4 regions of the Selenomonas sp. FOBRC9 genome follow, and region 1 is predicted to be linked to each of the others. Evidence: riboswitches for the same ligand, from Rfam matches in the RefSeq annotation. Region 1 holds a riboswitch; each other region holds the start of a gene.
What was found. A riboswitch is a leader RNA that binds a small molecule or an ion and turns the genes downstream of it on or off. The one in region 1 is predicted to bind molybdenum cofactor.

Region 1 (4,520 bases):
AGCGTACGATCGTCGGCAACGAACCAACTGTCGGCTTACCGAACTGCTCTCCCACTCTGCCGGTATGTTCCTTATCGGCACGTGGTTGCTGCGTATCCAAAAACAATATCCCATGAAAGTGATTTGGCATCACAACCCATTCGTCTATCAGGACATATGATCGTAAAAGCCCGGTCTTTAGCCATTCATCCACCACAATATCGCCAAACGGGTTGCATATCATTTCCCCCTGTTTTATTTTTCCAAACAAAGGACGATGCCGGTAGGTGCATACAGTAATAAAATATGCGCCGTTTTGTGTATAATCGTATCCTTTTTATGCGAATGCTGCGGCGATGATGTACGGAGGGATCATACGACACGGCTTTCCTCCTGCTCCTATCATGTAAAGTGTATGTGTATCGGCTTTCGTCCTATTGCATGGCGTGCGTATGTTGTCCAAGGGCACGGCACCGCCGTGCCCCTACGGGGCGCGCGTATATCATGATGTTTGCACACGATGTTAGGTGCACGCGAATCGAACCATTTATCCAAGATGGTACAAAATTGTATGCCGTCGTTTTGAAGAGCTGCCCATTGACATTAGAACATAAACATCCCCCATATTATGCCGCCCTCCCCCGATGCATGGCGGCTGAACAACATCGAGACAGATGGATAAATTCTCCTTCCTTCGATAGACGACGGCGTACCATTCCGCGCTTCTATGTCCCCATGTTCATATACTAAAGATACTTCATGCTACGAAAGAACGCAATCCCTCGTCCCCCACGGAACGATAGGATTGCGTTTCTTTTGTGACCTAAATGCTTAGAAATCCATCTCGACGCCAAGCATGACGTTTGCGCCCTGTGCATCATGATAGAGCTTGTCCTGGTAGTCCGTATTAAAGATATTATTCACGCGTAGGAAGCACTCTAAATCGGTCTGCGGGCGATATCGCAGGTCGAGATCCATTGTGAGGTATCCCTTGCTGTTCGGTCTGCCGCTGCCGTTTGTCCACCCGCTGACAGCGCGCCCCAAAAGTGTCGAGCGCCATTTGCCCATACGATAGGTCGCACCAAGATTGAACATCTGTTTCGGCAGCCCCGTCGCATCTGTTGTGTTTCCGCCCGTTATGTCTTCAGCTTTCATCCATGTATAGTTGGCAAAACCATGCCAACGGCTGCTAAAGGTTTGCCGATAGCCAAGTTCCAGACCACGGATACGCGTCCGGTCGACATTGTAGTATGGACCTCCCCGAACAATGCGCGTGATGCGATCCGTTACGTCCGTCCGGAATATAGAAAGATCGAGCGATGCCTGCGATCCGAACCGATGCTTCCAGCCGATCTCATAGTTTCGGTTGCGTTCCGGTTTCGGTATAGGAATGCCTTGACGGATATTCGTCGCTGCACTCTTTGCCTGAACAAAGAAATGCGTACGCCCGGCTGAAAATCGAACAGTATCATCCTTCGTCAGATCGTGTGTAATATTAAGCACAGGGTCAGTTGCGTGTTCTTTACTTTCTTGTTTTGTTTCACTTGAACTCGCGTGATCCTGCGCTACGCTCTCATAACGGAGCCCCAGCGTCATGCGGGTACGTGCGTCAAAACTCCATGCATCCTCCACATAGAACGCTTGCCTCTTATCCGCACCACGCTCGCTGTAACCGGTATTATTCTCGTCCGTATGCCAGTCAATCTTTATATATTTCGCACCAAAGCCGAGCTGATGTTTTGCTCCAAGTGCCGCGGAGGCATTGGTCTCAATACCGTTTCCCTTCGAAAACCACCCGCTGCGATACCACTGAGGTGCGCCTGCGGTAAAGTGTGTGAGACTCCCGCCTTCTCTGGTCAACAGGTTCCGCACCCATAAATTATTATCATCAACCAAATGATAATACTGCACATCATACTGCCACTTATCACTCGGGCGGCTCTCGAACTGAAGGGCAATATTCGACTGCTTAAAGCCGTCATAATGCCAATCCCGTGTTTTGTTATTCTGTTTCATCGGCCTCGTGATGCCGTTCCCTGCCGCAACAGACCAGTTTGTTCCGTTATTGAGCACCGCTCCTGTCACCGGATCAATATTATTGGCAATCTCGGCATCCATATTGGAATAGTAGCCGCTGAGTGTCAGCGTAGATTTTTCCGCCGTCTTGACCTTGATCTTTCCGTCGAAATAGGTTTTCGTATTCTCTTCATTCGGCTGATAGCCATTCGTATGGCGGCGCGAGACATTCACGGCGTAGCTGACGTTCCTATCGCTGCCGCTGTAGCCGATACGCATATCATAAGCATGATGTGAGCCGCCGCCAAGATGCAAGTGTAATCTTCCTGCGCCTTCACCGTCCTTCGTTGTAACGAGGATTACGCCGCCCTTATAGTCCGTACCGTATCGCACAGGGCCGGGTCCCTTGATGATCTCAACCTTTGCGATGCTGTCCGCGGGGATTGTGGAAAGATCAGCTGCCGCATTAGATGCAATTCCCGTAAGGGGGAATGTCGGTACACCGTCAATATAGACTTTCGTCTGATCGGCTGCCGCACCGCGGATACGGACCATCTTACTGTTCTTATCGGCAGGTGCCATGTAAAGCCCCGGCACCTGCGAGAGGATCTCTGAGAGGTCGCGATAGCCGCGATCCTTGATCTCCTCCGCCGTGATGGTATTCGTCGTGACGAGATACTTATCAACCCCATCCGCCTCGACAACAACGTCGCCTGTCTCATACGGCTCAACCGTCGATGCCGCCTGCGCCTGAGGCAGGAACGCAAAGCCCAGTCCCGCCGTAACCGCTGCGGCAAGAGCCAACCGATACGCGCTCTTTTTATTCATACCAATCTCCCTTTCTCTTTACAGCTATGAACCGCATATAATAAAAAAGAACCGTTTCCCGTACCGTCGGCACAGCAAACAGTTCCCCTGCCGGTTTCATGCTCCGTCACAGCGGTCGCTGCCGATTTCCTTTTCAGTACGGAAGGGCGCGGCGTTTCCGCCGTTCCCCTGTGAGCAGATTGCTCAGGCGCGATACCATAGGTGCTCCCCGTAGGTATCTTTGCTCGGAACTCGTTTATTTTACAATTTATAATTAATTTTATCAAAGAGAATTAACAAGTGTCAATGACTTTTTTCACACCTTCCCCATATATGAACGACTACATCAAAAGGACGGCACATCGGTACAAATATACGTTGATGTGCCGCCCTTTTTATTGATGAAATGGCTGCTTTCCTTTTAGACGTTAAACCGCCCCACCTCATTCTGCAGATCGGTTGCGATCTGTGCGAGGCTTTCGCTTGCCTCGGCGATGTCGGCGAGCGCCTGCGTCTGCGTATCGACGGATGCCTCAGCTTCGTCAGTCGTGACATCGTTCTCGTGCGCCATGTCCATAAGTTTCGCGGAGACTGCGGCGATCGCTTGGTTCTTCTCATTGAGGCGCTTGGAGGACTCGTTCAGCTTCGTGACGACTCTGTTCGCTCCTGCGACTGCCTCTGCGATCATGTCAAAGCGCCGCTGTGTGCGTCCGAGGTTGACGTTGCTCTCTTCAACCAGTTTCTTCGAGACTTCCATGGTATCGACCGCCTGCTGCGCTTTGGTCTTGAGCTCACCGATGATGCCGCTGATCTCATCCGTAAAGCCGCGCGACTGCTCGGCGAGTTTGCGGATCTCCTCGGCGACGACGGCAAACCCGCGTCCCGCTTCACCCGCGCGCGCAGCCTCGATGGCCGCGTTGAGCGCGAGGAGGTTCGTCTGCTCGGAGATGGACTGGATCATCGCGCTCGCCTCTTCGATGCGCTCCGCGCTCTGATTCGTCTCCTCGACGACGCGCGAGACTTCCTGCGTCGCATCGGAAGTCTCGGCAGACTTCTTGAGGAGATCGGTCAAGATCTCCGCGCCCTCGGTCTGGCGCTTCGCGATGTTCGCGGTCGCCTCGTTCATCTCCTCCATGACCTTGTCGTTGGCTTCGAGGAGCTGCAAAATCTCGTTGGTGTGATCCACGGCATCCTGCGTATCCTTGACCTGTACGCGCGCACTCTCGGCGATGCCGTGAATGCCTTTGCGCACTTCCTCCGCCGAATGCGAGGTGTTCTGCGCAGTCGCAGTCAGCTCTTCGCTCGTCGCGGCGACGGACTGAGACGCACCGTTGATCTTTCCAATGATCTCTCGCAAACTGTTTGCCATACGTGAGAGCGCCGTTACCATCATGCCGATCTCATCGCTGCGAGAAGCATGTGTACGCACCTTCGCTCCCTTGTCCTTATCGAGATCAAGATCTGCAAATCGGGTCAAAACGCCGCAGACGTCACTGATCGGTGTGATGAGACGCTTTTTAACAAAGAGTGCCAATACAACAACAAGGGCGGCCGCGCAGATAATCGCCAACACAACAGAAAAGATCACCATGTTGCGCGCTTCACCAACAAATACGTTCTCATCCGTGATGGAGTAGATCACCCACGGCGTTGCGTTCTCAAGCCCTTGGAAATGAATTTGACGGAATACATAAACCGCCTCACGCCCCGTCGTCGCC
Region 2 (4,520 bases), on a different contig from region 1:
GCGCCCGTCACGACCCCGACCGGATGGCCGACGGACGGCTTCATCAGCTCGCCCTACGGTCTGCGTTTTGGCGGAGCGGAGTTCCATCAGGGCATCGATATTGCCGCCGACACCGGCACACCCATCACGGCGACTGCCGACGGCGTCGTCACTGCCGCCGGGTGGAGCGGGAGCGGCTACGGCAACATGGTTGATATCGATCATGGAAATGGTGTCATGACCCGCTACGGGCACGCCTCGGCGGTTGCCGTTACGGCGGGCGAACAGGTGCGCCGCGGTCAGATCATCGCCTATGTCGGCTCGACAGGGCATTCCACCGGGCCGCACCTGCACTATGAGGTGCGCCTGAACGGACAGCCCGTGAACCCGGCACCGTACCTTTGATAGAGAGATAGAGAGAAAGGAATCTTGTCATGCAAACAAAATCGTTCGCATATCTTCTCGCTGCAGGGATTTTACTCCTCCCCGTTTGCGGTATCGCAGCGGAGAAATCGGAGAGCCACACGGTGACCACAGCGGAGGAAACATCTGCAGACGAGGCGAAGAACGACGCTCCCGCAAGCGAGGATAAGAAGCTCGCCGAGGAGATGGACGAACTCGGCGGCGAAGTTGAGGAACCGCAGGATACCCGCGTCAAACAGGATGGCAAGGAAAGCGGCCAAGACAGCACAGAGGAAAAAAGCACTGTATCATCCGATGAGCATGGTGCGCGCGCCGATGCCGCACACGAAACGGATGCCCCGCCCACGAAAGACGACCGCCCGGTGGGGTATGCGTATGTCGGCGATAAGGACGCATGGCAGAGCGCCATGGCCGCAGACAGGACGGCGGATACGGAAGATGAGGATGAGATCAATGCCGCCGTGGACGAGGTGACCGCGGAGATCGAAAAGCTGATCGATAAGATCTACGAAGTAAATCCCCATCTCAAAGCGCCCACACTTGCAGAGGGGCACTGGGTCTTCGTTGAGGGCGACGAGCGGCGCGGGTGGTTCGTTGACCGCGGCAAAATGCACCGGAATAAAGACGGCACCATTTCCTACTGGCAGCTCATCCTCTACAACGAGTTCGGTCGTGCGCAGTTCGCGGACGCCATGCACGACGAGGACTACAAAGAGCTGCGCTACACACTCCAGCGGCGGGTCATGGATCTCAAGAAAAATACGGTCAGCACCTACGCGGTGATTGCCGTCGGCGCGGACGAAAAGGTACTCGCCGACAGCGCACGCGACGGTGAGCCGGCAGAGATCCGCCCGGACACCATGGCGGAGAAGGAGCGCGATACGGTGAAAAAACTCGCGCACAGGCTGAAATTCAAACAATAAATAAAATTTTACCGTAGTATTCGCGTAGATTATTGACAGCGGGCGTGAATCCTGATAGTATGAAGTTATCATTAAATAACTATGGGGCAGATAGAGAATTACTATCGTCCCGCGTTTCCGAGCAAAAATATCTAAGGGCTTCGCCTATGATATTGCGCCTGCGCCGGGGGACTTCCGCCCCGCGCGCACCGGGTACGCGCAGAAATGCGCGCGCCTTCCCGTATCGAAAAGGAAACGACGAATAACCGCTGCCGCAAGACCTGCTTGCGATCTTACCGTGCGGAATGAGCAGCCGCGCAGGATGCAGAGGGATTGTTTGTCGTGCATTTGGCACGGGAGGCGGTCCCCTTTTTATATATAAAGTTGGGATTGGCGCAGATAAAAATGATTGGAGGAAGAGGGCGAATTATATATCTTCTTCGCCCCGTCGGGTGTATAATAATAAAAAATCTTCATAGGAAGAATTTATTATCCGTGCCGAAAGGCAATCGCCTGTGTATTATTGTTAGGAGGCAGGAGCGTGGACAAGAGGGAGAGTCTATGGGAGGCATACCTGGCGAAGGGTATGAGCCGGCGCAGCTTTTTGAAAGCCTGCGTCACGCTGACGTCGCTCATGGGATTGAGCACGGACAACCTCACGAAGGTCGTTGAGGCGGCGGAGGTCAAACCGCTGCCGGTCGTCATTTGGCTGCACGGCCACGAGTGTACGGGCTGTGACGAGTCGTTCATCCGCTCGGGGGCGCCGCTCGCCTCCGACCTCGTACTGAACTGCATTGCGCTCGAATACAGCCATGTGCTGAGCGCGGGCTGCGGCGCGCCGTTCGAGGAGCACCTCGAAAAGACAATGGAGAAGTATCACGGCGAATACATTCTCGCCGTCGAGGGCGGCGTTGCGGTCGGCACACATGCATACACCTGCATGTCGGGCGGGCATTCCTTCGAGCACACGCTCAAACGCGTCGCCGCGGGCGCAAAGGCGGTTGTCGCCTACGGCACCTGCGCCACCTCGGGAGGTATTCAGGCGGCGGCGCCGAATCCCACGGAGTCGCGCGGCATCCGCTCGCTCATCGGAGCGAAACCCTACATCGCCGTCCCCGGCTGCCCGCCGATCCCGGAGGTCATGACGGGCGTTCTCATGCACGTCGCCCTCTTTGGCACGCTGCCGCCGCTCGATGCGGAGGGACGGCCGAAACAGTTCTACGGCAACCGTATTCACGACACCTGCTACCGCCGCCCGTTCTTCGACGCGGGCATGTTCGCCGAGCGCTTTGACGACGAGGGCGCAAAGGCGGGCTGGTGTCTCTATCACCTCGGCTGCAGGGGCCCCGAGACCTATAACTCCTGCGGCAATCTCCGCTGGTACCAGGGCATGTCGTATCCGATCCAGTCGGGTGCGCCGTGCATCGGGTGCAGCAATGCGAACTTCTGGGATCAGGCGCCGTTCTCGCGCCGTCTCCCGGAGTATAACGGCATCGACGTCGACATGGTCGGCGCAGGTCTTGCCGTGGCGACTGCGGTCGGCGTTGCGGCGCACGCGGGCGCAAGTCTCGTGCAGAAACGTATGCATGAGAAAGAACTCGCCGCGCATGAGAAAGAGGTGCACGAATGAAACACGTTGTTGTAGACCCCATCACCCGCATTGAGGGACATCTGCGCGTCGAGATTCAGGTCGACGAGGCAACGGGGAAAGTACAGGATGCGATCTCTTCCGGCACGGCATGGCGCGGGCTCGAGCTCGTCATGCACGACCGTGACCCGCGCGACGCGTGGGCATATATCCAGCGCATCTGCGGCGTCTGCACGTCGTCCCATGCGCTCGGCTGTCTGCGCGCCGTGGAGGATGCGTTCGGCATCACGATCCCGAAGAACGCGCATTACATTCGCAACATCATCGCGGCATCGCTCGGAGAACACGATCATATTGTCCACTTCTATCATCTGCACGCGCTCGACTGGGTCAGCCCCATCGAAGCGCTCAAAGCCGACCCCGCAGCGACGGCGGCGCTCCAGAATACGGTGCTCGATACCTACCGCCTCCCCTTCCGCGGCCCCGCGGGACTCGACACCGAGGCGTACCCGCACGATATGCCTGTCGCGACGCCCTCCTACTACGCCGCGCTCAAGGCAAAGATTCAAAAGATCATCGAGAGCGGACAGCTCGGCATCTTCTCCGCACAGTGGTGGGATCATCCGGACTTTCAGATGCTGCCGCCCGAGGTGCATCTCATGGCGATCTCGCATTACCTCGAGATGCTCGACAAGCAAAAGGATCTCGTTATCCCGCACGTCGTCTTCGGCGGCAAGAACCCGCACCCGCACTACGTTCTCGGCGGGATGCCCTGCTCCATCTCCATGGAGGACGGCAACGCCCCGATCAATGCGGCGCGGCTCGCTATCGTCGACCGCTCCATCAACGCGGCGCGGGACATGATGAACGACTACTATCTCCCGGACGTCCTCGCCATCGGCGCGATGTACGTCAAGCAGGGCTATACACACGGCGGCGGACTTGCGAAAAAGCGCTGCCTCGCGTTCGGCATGTTCCCCGAGGAACCCTTCGCGGGCGCAACGAACGGCGATTTCTTCAAGAACCTCCTCGTGCGCTGCAACGGCGTCGTCGAGGACTTCGCGGGCGGCGTCATGCAGGCAAAGGTGCATGAGTTCACGATGGAGGACGTCTCCGATCCCGCGGGCATCGCCGAGAGCGTCGATCACGCGTGGTACAAATATCCGAATGGCGACAAGAACGCGCTCCATCCGTGGGAGGGCGTCACCGACCCGAACTACACCGAGCCGAAGGAAGGCACAAAGACCGAGTGGAAGGCGCTCAACGAACAGGGCAAATACTCTTGGCTCAAGACGCCGAAATGGCGCGGCAAGCTCTGCGAGGTCGGCCCCCTCGCCCGCTACATCGTCCTCTATACGAAGGCAAAACAGGGGCTCCTTGGGCAGCTCACATGGGCGGAGCAGATGATCGTCGATCAGGTCGACGCCGTGACGAAGGTACTCGGCGTGCCGCCCGAGGCGTGGCTCCCCTCGACCGTCGGACGCACGGCGGCGCGCGCACTGGACGCACAGCTCCAAGCCGAGATCAGCAAATATTTCTTTGACAAGCTCGTCGCGAATATCAAGAGCGGCGACACGACGGTCGTCAACAACGAGAAGTGGGAACCCTCCTCGTGGCCGAAGGAAGCG
Region 3 (4,520 bases), on a different contig from region 1:
CGGGCGAGTACATCACGCAGCCCGGCAGTCCCATGATGGGCACCTGCCGCCCCTCTTTTTCATAATACGAGAGCATGAACATCGCGCCCGGGAGTACGGGTGCGCCGTAGGTCACGATGCGCGCGCCCGTCGCCTTGATCGCGGCGGGCGTGCGGTCGTCGGGATCGACGCTCATGCCGCCCGTGCAGAGCACCATGTCCATCCCCATGTCGAGCAGCTCCGCGATCGCCGCGCGCGTGTGCTCCGTTCCGTCGTCCGAGAGACGGTGCTCGTCCACACGCAGCCCGAACGCGCGCAGCTTACTGTCAAGCACGGGCGTAAACGTATCCTTGATGCGCCCATGGAACACCTCGGAGCCTGTCGTCACGACGCCGACTTTCATTTTTCTGTATGGCAAAAGGCGCAGCAGCGGCTCATTGCCCGCCGCAACGCGTACCTGTTCCATAATTCCTTTTTCAATCACAAGAGGGATGACGCGCATCCCTGCGAGCTTTGCCCCCGCCTTCACCGGGTAATGCTGCGCGATCGTCGCGATCATCACGTCGTCGATGTCGTTCACCGCGTCAAGACGCTCCTCGTCGAGCTCAAAAACGCCGTCGACCGTCGCCTTCAGCTCGATCTTGCCCTCTTTCGGCTCGCTCGCCGTCATGTGCTCGTTTTGACAAAGATCGCGCAGGATCGCCGCCGCATCGTTCTCGTGCAGCATCCGCTCGTTCTCTTCCCACACATAGAGATGCTCCTTGCCCAGCCGCAGGAGCACGGGAATGTCGTCCAGCCGGATCACATCGCCCTTGCGGAACCGCGCGCCCTTCGTCCTGCCGCGCACAATCTCGGTAATGTCATGGCAAAGCGTCATACCGACCGCATCCTGCACACGCACCTCACGCATAGTCTCCCCCCGTTCCGTCGGTGCCGGCATCCGCGCGCCCCTATTCGCACAAATGCCGCAATATAATACACAGTTCGAACGAATCTAGAGCGACTCGTTTCAAATTAATATCTAGTTAAAACTCATTCTCACTTATACATTCTTTTTATTGATTATAGCACATCAAATAAATTTTCTCTATGACTTTTTTCACAGCAACCGTGCAAAATAACTAGAATAATTTTGCCTCTGAGCGGGCTCTCACAGTGTTTCTTTTCCATGAAAGTGACAAAAGGCATTGATTTTCTCCCACCACTAGGATATGATGAACACATTAGAACGGAAAGGAGGAGCATCATGCCGAATCTAACGCATTTCGACGAGCACGGCGCCGCCGTCATGGTCGACGTGAGCGGCAAGGAAACGACGCACCGCGAAGCCCTCGCGACGGGCATCATCCGCGTGAGCGAGGCGGTCTACGCCGCCATCGAGGACGGCACGGCGGCAAAGGGCGACGTCCTCGGCGTCGCGCGCATCGCGGGCATCATGGCGGCAAAGCACACATCGGACACGATCCCGCTCTGCCACCCGCTGCCCATCTCGAAATGCACCGTCGACTTCACGCTCACGCGCGATCCGCAGCCGATCGTCCGCGCCGCCGCGACCGTCAAGGTCACGGGCGAAACGGGCGTCGAGATGGAAGCCCTGCACGCCGTCAGCGTCGCGCTGCTGACCGTCTACGACATGTGCAAGGCGATCGACAAGCGCATGGAGATCACGGACATCCGCCTCGAACGCAAGTCCGGCGGCAAGAGCGGCACATTCATCCGCTGACCACAGTCCCCACGGGGAACTCCGAGCAGGACGGCTCTACGGCACGGCTACGAGCGCCTGCCTGACGCACGCGCGTCACGGGGTATGGGGGGAAACCGCCATGCCTGCCTATTTTTGTAAAGGAGCATACCAAATGAAACTGAACATCAAGAAAATGCTGACCGTCGCCGTCGCTTCGACGGCACTGCTCGCCGCAGGCTGCGGCGGCGACAAGGCGGCCGACGCGCCGAAAAAGGCCGCCGAAAACGTCGAGCTGCAGGTCTCAGCCGCGGCGAGCCTCACGGACGCGATGAAGGAACTCGCCACGATGTACGAGAAAGATCACGCGAACGTGAAGCTCGTCTATAACTTCGGCAGCAGCGGCGCCCTCCAGCAGGCGATCGAAAACGGCGGCGCCGCCGACGTATTCGTCTCCGCCGCACAAAAGCAGATGAACGCGCTCGATGAGAAGAAGCTCCTCGAGGGCGGCACGCGCGTCGACCTCCTCATCAACGACGTCGTCCTCATCACGGCGAAGGACAGCAAGCTGAACCTGCCCGACTTTAAGGCAGTGCTCGATCCCGCGGTCAAGCACATCGCGCTCGGCGAGCCGAAGGGCGTCCCCGTCGGACAGTACAGCGAAGAGGTCTTTACGAAGCTCGGCATCCTCGATCAGGTCAAAGAGCGTGCCGTCTACGGCTCCGACGTCCGTCAGGTGCTCGCATGGGTCGAGACGGGCGACGCGGACTGCGGCGTCGTCTACGCAACGGATGCAGCCGTCTCCGATAAGGTAAAGGTCGCCGCCGTCGCCCCCGCCGACACGCATAAGCCCATCGTCTACCCTGCCGCCGTCCTCAAGGATGCGCCGCATATGGAAGCCGCGAAAGAATTCCTCACATTCATTCAATCGGATGCAGCGAAGGAAGTCTTTAAGAAATACGGCTTTACCGTGAAATAATGACGGACGAAACGCTCTCACCGCTCATCATATCGCTTCAGGTCTCGGGACTTGCGACCGTGATCACATTCTTCGTCGGCATCGCGCTCGCATGGGGCGTTCTGCAGATTCGCAGCCGCTTTGTGAGCACCGCCGCCGACGCGATCATCACGCTCCCGCTCGTCCTGCCGCCGACCGTCGTCGGATTCTTCCTCCTGCTCTTTCTCGGAAAGCGCAGCGCCATCGGGAGTTTCCTCCTCTCGCTTGACTTGCCGCTCGTCTTTACATGGCGCGCGGCGGTCATCGCGGCGGTCATCGTGAGCCTGCCGCTCATGTACCGCACGGCGCGCGGCGCGTTCGAAGCGATCGACCGGAACATGATCCACGCGGCACAAACGCTCAGCGCCAGCAATTGGCGCATCTTTTGGCGCATCGTCCTGCCGAACGCGCGCCACGGCATCCTCGCGGGGCTTGTCCTCTCGTTTGCCCGTGCGCTCGGCGAGTTCGGCGCGACCATCATGTTCGCCGGCAACATCCCGCGGCACACGCAGACGATGTCGACCGCGATCTACGCGGCGGTGCAGGCAAACGACTACGACCTCGCGTTTCGCTGGGCGATCGTCATCTCGCTCTTTTCACTCGTCTTTATCGGCGCCATGAACCTCTATCTCAAGAGCGAGGTGCGCTGATGGAGCTGATCGTCAACATCGAAAAACGCCTGCGTGACTTCACGCTTGCAGCGGACTTTACCCTCACGGACACGACCCTCGTCCTCCTCGGCGCATCGGGCAGCGGCAAGAGCATGACGCTCAAGTGCATCGCGGGGCTCGAGCGGCCCGATCGCGGACAGATCGTGCTCAACGGACGCACTCTCTACGACAGTGCGAAGGACATCAACCTCCCGCCGCAGGCACGCAGCGTCGGCTACCTCTTTCAGAACTACGCCCTCTTTCCGAACATGACCGTGCGGGAGAACATCATCTTCGCACTCGATGGTTCGCGGGAAGAAAAGGAGCGCGTCTTTGCCGAAAACGTCGCACGCTTCTCCCTCGACGGGCTGGAGCATGCCTATCCTGCGGGGCTCTCGGGCGGACAGCAGCAGCGCGTCGCCTTTGCACGCATTCTCGCACGCGGCGCGGACGTGCTGCTCCTCGATGAGCCGCTCTCCGCTCTCGACACCCATCTCAAGTGGCAGATCGAAACGGCACTGCGCGAGATCCTCGCCATGCAGGACATCTCGGCAATCCTCGTCACCCACGACCGTGACGAGGCATTCCGCATCGCACGCGAGATCGCAACCGTCGACCGCGGACAACTTACGCCACCGATGGACAAACACGAACTCTTTCGGAATCCGAGCACGCGTGCCGCGACCACGCTCACGGGCTGCAAGAACATCTCTGCCGCCCGCCGCGTGGACGAAACGCACGTCACGGCGACCGACTGGGGCATCACGCTCGCCGTACCGCAGGAGGCCGCAGATCACCTAGAGGACATCCGATCCGTCGCCATCCGCGCGCACCATATGAGCATCGCCGAAACCGGCGCGGAGAACACATTCCCCGCCGCCGTCACCGAGATCATCGAGAGCACATTCTCCTACATCGTCATGCTCCGATTCGCCTCGGACATGAAGAGCATCCGCTGGGAAGTGGACAAACCCATTTGGGCGGAGCACCCGCTGAGCCTCGGCGTCATCGTCCCGTTCCGCCTCCCCGCCGAACATCTCATGCTGCTGCGGGATTAGTGGGATCGCAAAAAACGGCCGTACGAAAGCACAAAATGCATTCGTACGGCCGTTTTTCCTGTGTTTTTATCTTACAACTCTGAGCATACTGCTCTGCACATAACAAGAAGCAAGTTCCTCGGCGGACGGTGCTTCCCCGCGTGCGCAGAGATTGA
Region 4 (4,520 bases), on a different contig from region 1:
ACGACGAGCGAGGTGAGGAGCGTTGCCGCGAGGATGATGAGGGCGCGGTCGCGCGTAACGGAGACGCCCATCGAGCGCGCCTCCTGCGTTCCCATGCTGAGAATATTGATGCGCCAGCGATAGAGGAGGAGCAGCGCGAGTGCGGCGATATACGCGGGCAGGACGAGCAGCAGGCCGTCATAGCGCACGCTCGCGAGCGAGCCCATGAGCCAGTAGACGATCTGCGGGAGTTTTTCCTGCGGGTCGGCGGTGAATTTCAGCAGCGCGACGAGCGAGGAGAAAAAAGCGCTGACAAGCATCCCCGAGAGGATCATGGTCACGGGCGCGCTCCTCTTGCGCCCTGCGAGGAGGAAGGTCAGCCCGACCGAGACGATGCCGAACGCGAGCGCAGAGATCTGCACCGCCGCCGCGCTCGTCGTGAGCACGATGGCAAGCGCCGCGCCGAAGCCCGCACCGTTGCTGACGCCGAGGGTGTAGGGACTGGCGAGCGGGTTGCCAAAGAGCGCCTGAAAGACGCCGCCCGCGACCGCCAGCCCGCAGCCCGCGAGCACGGCGGCGACGACGCGCGGCAGGCGCACGTCGTAGATCATCGAGACCTCCATGGGCATGATATCCGCGGGAAGCGTCCCTGTCACGTCTGCGGTGAGGATGTGAAAGACGTGCTCCACGGGGATATAGTACGCTCCGAGTGTCAGTGAAAATAGGATACACGCCAAAGGGAGCAGGACGCACAGTGCGCCCCGCCCCCCATGGGTGAACAATTTTGTTCCCGTCATTTTGCCTTGATTCCCGCATCCACCGTGCCCGTGAACGGCACGCCGTAGAACGTCTCGTAGAACGCCTTTGCGCGCTCTAGCACAACGTCCGCGCTCACCTTGCTCGGGTAGAACATGTGCGCGAGCCACAGCTCGCCGAGTGCAACGGAATCCGCGTCCGGGTTGCCCCACGGCTTTGCCCAGTACGGCGCGTTGATGACGTTCCCGTTCTGCACAGCGCGCAGCTGTGCATAGGCGGGATCGGTCGTAAGCTCCTTGTAGACCTCGGGATAGCGATCCTGCGAGATGATGACGTCGGGGTTCCACTTTGCCAGCGACTCGACGTTGTATTCGCCGTTGCCTTGAATGTCCTTCGCCGCCGGGTTCACCGCGCCCGCGCGCAGAAGCATACAGCCGACATATTTATCGTTGCCGTAGACCATGTGCTTGCTCGACACGGGGATCGCCGTCACGCGCTCCGCATCGGGGATGTCGCCGACCGCTTTCTCGACGATCGCGCGGCTCTCCTCGGCGAACGCCCAGAGCTCCTTTGCCTTCGCATCGCGTCCCGTGAGGTGTCCGAGGATCTCGATCGCGTTATGCAGCCCGTCCGTATACGCCTTGTCCGCATTGGAAAGGCGCGGATTCTGCGCCTCCGCCTGCTTGCCCTCGCCGCGCAGAGAAATGACCGCAACGGGGATGCCCATCTCGCGCAGCTTTGCCGCGGATGCCTGATCCGACTGCGAGGCGACGATCACGATGTCGGGCTTGAGCGCGGCGATCTCCTCGATGTTGGGCTGCGAGAGCGTGCCGGGTGTTTTCATCTCCTTGATCGCGGGCCAGATGTCCGCGATGTAGTCGCCGAGATCGCGCTGCCACGTCGACTCGACGCCGACAATCTTGTCCTGTCCGCCGAGTTGGCAGATGATGTCGAGCGAATGATGCTGGAGGACGACCATGCGCTCGACGGGTGCCTTGACCTCGACCGCGTTTCCCGCCTGATCCGTAAACTTGTACGTCTCCTGTGCAGAGGTCTGCTCCGCCGCCTGTTTTGCCGTCTGCCCGCAGCCCGTGAGCAGGGCCGCCGCAGTGACCGCGCACGCGAGCAGCGCCGAGATGCGCCGCATGAACTCTGTTCCTGCCCTCATTGAATTCCCCTTTCTCGGCATGTGCCGAAATCCCATCGCCCGGGCATCAAAAAATGCCCGCCGGAAATCCGGGGGCATCGACTGCACGCGAAAAAGCGCACCATGCTCCTGCCGGTTTTCCTTTACAATGCAGACGCTGCGCGCCCGCGGAAGGGGCGTCCGTTTCCAATCCGTCCCCCGTGACCGTGAAAATCCCGGTCAGGCCGCCGCGCCATAGCAAAGCCGTAGGCGCCGACGGCTCGAAAAACACCTCGTTATGGAGTTTTCATTAGTATAGCATGAGGGTGTCCACAATACAAGTATCTGCACCGCCTTTTTCCCATCCGATAAAAATCTGAAAAAAGTTGCGCAAAGCCTCTCGCATTCGTCCGAAAACATTGACAAAAGTTCTCGTCTGTGCTACGTTTGTTTCTAACCTTGCCCAAAGGAGGGCTGTATATGATTGAACTCAAAAATATCATTAAAACATACGCGGACGACGTCCACGCCCTGCGCGGCATCAATCTGCGCATCGAGCGCGGCACGATCTACGGCATCGTCGGACTCTCGGGCGCAGGCAAATCCACGCTCATCCGATGCATCAATCTGCTCGAGCGCCCAACAAGCGGTGAGGTGATCATTGACGGACGCGATCTGACTGCGATGAGCGAGAGCGAACTGCGCGAAGAGCGCCGCCACATCGGCATGATCTTTCAGCATTTTAACCTGCTGTCCTCGGCGACTGTCTACGACAACGTCGCCTTTCCGCTGCGGCTCGCGGGACGCTCCGCCGAGGAGATCCGCCCAAAGGTCACGGAGCTCCTCGCGCTCGTCGGTCTCGCGGACAAGGCGGACGCGTATCCGAGCCATCTCTCGGGCGGGCAGAAACAGCGCGTTGGCATCGCGCGCGCGCTCGCGGGCGATCCAAAGGTGCTGCTGTGTGACGAGGCAACCTCCGCGCTCGACCCACAGACGACGAAGTCCATCCTCGCGCTCATCCGCGACATCAACCGCCGGCTCGGTCTGACGGTCGTCGTCATCACGCACGAGATGCAGGTCATCAAGGACATCTGCGACCGCGTCGCCGTGCTCGACGGCGGTGTCATCGCAGAGGAGGGCGACGTTGTAGATGTCTTTACCGAGCCCCGGCAAGCGATTACGAAGGAATTTATCAGCGTTCTGCTCTCGAACGACCTGCCGACGGCGTTCCGCGGCAACCCGATCGAGGCGTCGCCGACGCCGGGCAGCTACATGCTCCTGCGGCTCACCTTCCTCGGCGAGAACGCGGATGATCCCGTACTCGCCGACATGATCCGCCTGTTCCCCGATATCGAGGTCACGATGCTCTTCGGCACGCTCGACCAGATGAAGGATCAGCCCTTTGGGCGCATGATCATCGGTCTGCGCGGCGAAACCGCGGAGATCGACGCGGCGATCTCGTATCTGTCCGCACAGCATTTGAAACAGGAGGTGATCGGCTATGTCCGCCGAAATGATGCCCCTGCTGACTAAGGCGCTGGGCGAAACCGTCTACATGGTGCTCGTCAGCATGATCATCGCGAGCGCCGTCGGCATCCCGCTCGGCGTGCTCCTGCACGTCACGGCAAAGGGAGAGATCCTCGACGCCCCGGGCGTGAACCGCACCGTCGGCGCCGTCGTCAACGCTGTGCGTTCCGTCCCCTTTATCATCCTCATGGTCGCCATCATCCCGCTCACACGTCTCATCGTCGGCTCCGCCATCGGCACAACCGCCGCCATGGTGCCGCTCGTCATCGCCTCCGTCCCCTTCATCGGACGACAGGTCGAGACGTCTCTGCGCGAGGTGCCGCACGGTCTCATCGAAGCCGCGCTCGCCATGGGCGCCACTCCGATGCAGATCGTCACGCGCGTGCTGCTCCCCGAGTCCATGCCGGGCATCGTCAGTCAGCTCACAACCGTCGTCATCGCTCTCGTCGGCGAATCCGCCATGGCGGGCGCGATCGGCGGCGGTGGGCTCGGCGACCTCGCGATCCGCTACGGCTACCAGCGGTTCCGCCCCGACATCATGATCGCGACCGTCGTCATCCTCATCATCCTCGTCCAGCTCGTGCAGCTTGCGGGCAATGCCCTCGCCGCACGTCTGAATAAAAGGTAATCTCTATCCACAAGGAGGTACTCTATGAAAAAACTGCTCACCCTCGTCCTCGCAATTGCAGCACTCGCTATGGTTGGCTGCGGCGGCGGAGACAATAACGCCAAATCGGAGAAGGTCGTCAAGGTCGGCGCCTCCCCCGTCCCCCATGCCGAGATCCTCGAGGCGATCAAGCCCGAGCTCGAAAAGGACGGTGTGAAGCTCGAGATCGTCGAGTTCAACGACTATGTGCAGCCAAACCTCGCGACGAACGACAAGGAAATCGACGCGAACTTCTTCCAGCATGAGCCGTATCTGAAGAACTTCATGCAGGAGCATCCCGAGGTCAAGCTCGTGAACGTCCTCGGCGTCCACATCGAACCGATGGGGATCTACTCGCACAAGATCAAAAAGCTCGACGAGCTCAAGGAAGGCGCTCAGGTCTCTATCCCGAGCGATCCCACGAACGGCGGGCGTTCGCTCCTCCTGCTCCAGCGCGCAGGTCTCATCAAACTGAAGGACGGCGCC

Region 2: linked by a shared signal. The riboswitch ahead of HMPREF1147_RS10385 (hydrogenase small subunit) and the one ahead of HMPREF1147_RS03490 (TonB-dependent siderophore receptor) in region 1 are both predicted to bind molybdenum cofactor.
Region 3: linked by a shared signal. The riboswitch ahead of modA (molybdate ABC transporter substrate-binding protein) and the one ahead of HMPREF1147_RS03490 (TonB-dependent siderophore receptor) in region 1 are both predicted to bind molybdenum cofactor.
Region 4: linked by a shared signal. The riboswitch ahead of HMPREF1147_RS09235 (ABC transporter substrate-binding protein) and the one ahead of HMPREF1147_RS03490 (TonB-dependent siderophore receptor) in region 1 are both predicted to bind molybdenum cofactor.

Annotation. Positions count from the first base shown of each region.
Region 1 is NZ_ALJR01000012.1:142,839-147,358, reverse strand. Features, by position in the region: gene HMPREF1147_RS03495 (transposase) at 1-280, opposite strand, end outside; gene HMPREF1147_RS03490 (TonB-dependent siderophore receptor) at 811-2,823, opposite strand; molybdenum cofactor riboswitch at 2,934-3,065, opposite strand; gene HMPREF1147_RS03485 (methyl-accepting chemotaxis protein) at 3,224-4,520, opposite strand, start outside.
Region 2 is NZ_ALJR01000044.1:66,072-70,591, forward strand. Features, by position in the region: gene HMPREF1147_RS10375 (M23 family metallopeptidase) at 1-384, shown strand, start outside; gene HMPREF1147_RS10380 (hypothetical protein) at 414-1,325, shown strand; molybdenum cofactor riboswitch at 1,429-1,571, shown strand; gene HMPREF1147_RS10385 (hydrogenase small subunit) at 1,846-2,934, shown strand; gene HMPREF1147_RS10390 (nickel-dependent hydrogenase large subunit) at 2,931-4,520, shown strand, end outside.
Region 3 is NZ_ALJR01000003.1:3,869-8,388, forward strand. Features, by position in the region: gene HMPREF1147_RS00530 (molybdopterin-binding protein) at 1-889, opposite strand, end outside; gene moaC (cyclic pyranopterin monophosphate synthase MoaC) at 1,226-1,702, shown strand; molybdenum cofactor riboswitch at 1,714-1,839, shown strand; gene modA (molybdate ABC transporter substrate-binding protein) at 1,836-2,639, shown strand; gene modB (molybdate ABC transporter permease subunit) at 2,639-3,307, shown strand; gene HMPREF1147_RS00550 (sulfate/molybdate ABC transporter ATP-binding protein) at 3,307-4,365, shown strand; gene HMPREF1147_RS00555 (metallophosphoesterase family protein) at 4,432-4,520, opposite strand, start outside.
Region 4 is NZ_ALJR01000039.1:67,765-72,284, forward strand. Features, by position in the region: gene HMPREF1147_RS09230 (iron ABC transporter permease) at 1-716, opposite strand, end outside; gene HMPREF1147_RS09235 (ABC transporter substrate-binding protein) at 773-1,903, opposite strand; molybdenum cofactor riboswitch at 2,005-2,160, opposite strand; gene HMPREF1147_RS09240 (methionine ABC transporter ATP-binding protein) at 2,342-3,394, shown strand; gene HMPREF1147_RS09245 (methionine ABC transporter permease) at 3,363-4,016, shown strand; gene HMPREF1147_RS09250 (MetQ/NlpA family ABC transporter substrate-binding protein) at 4,041-4,520, shown strand, end outside.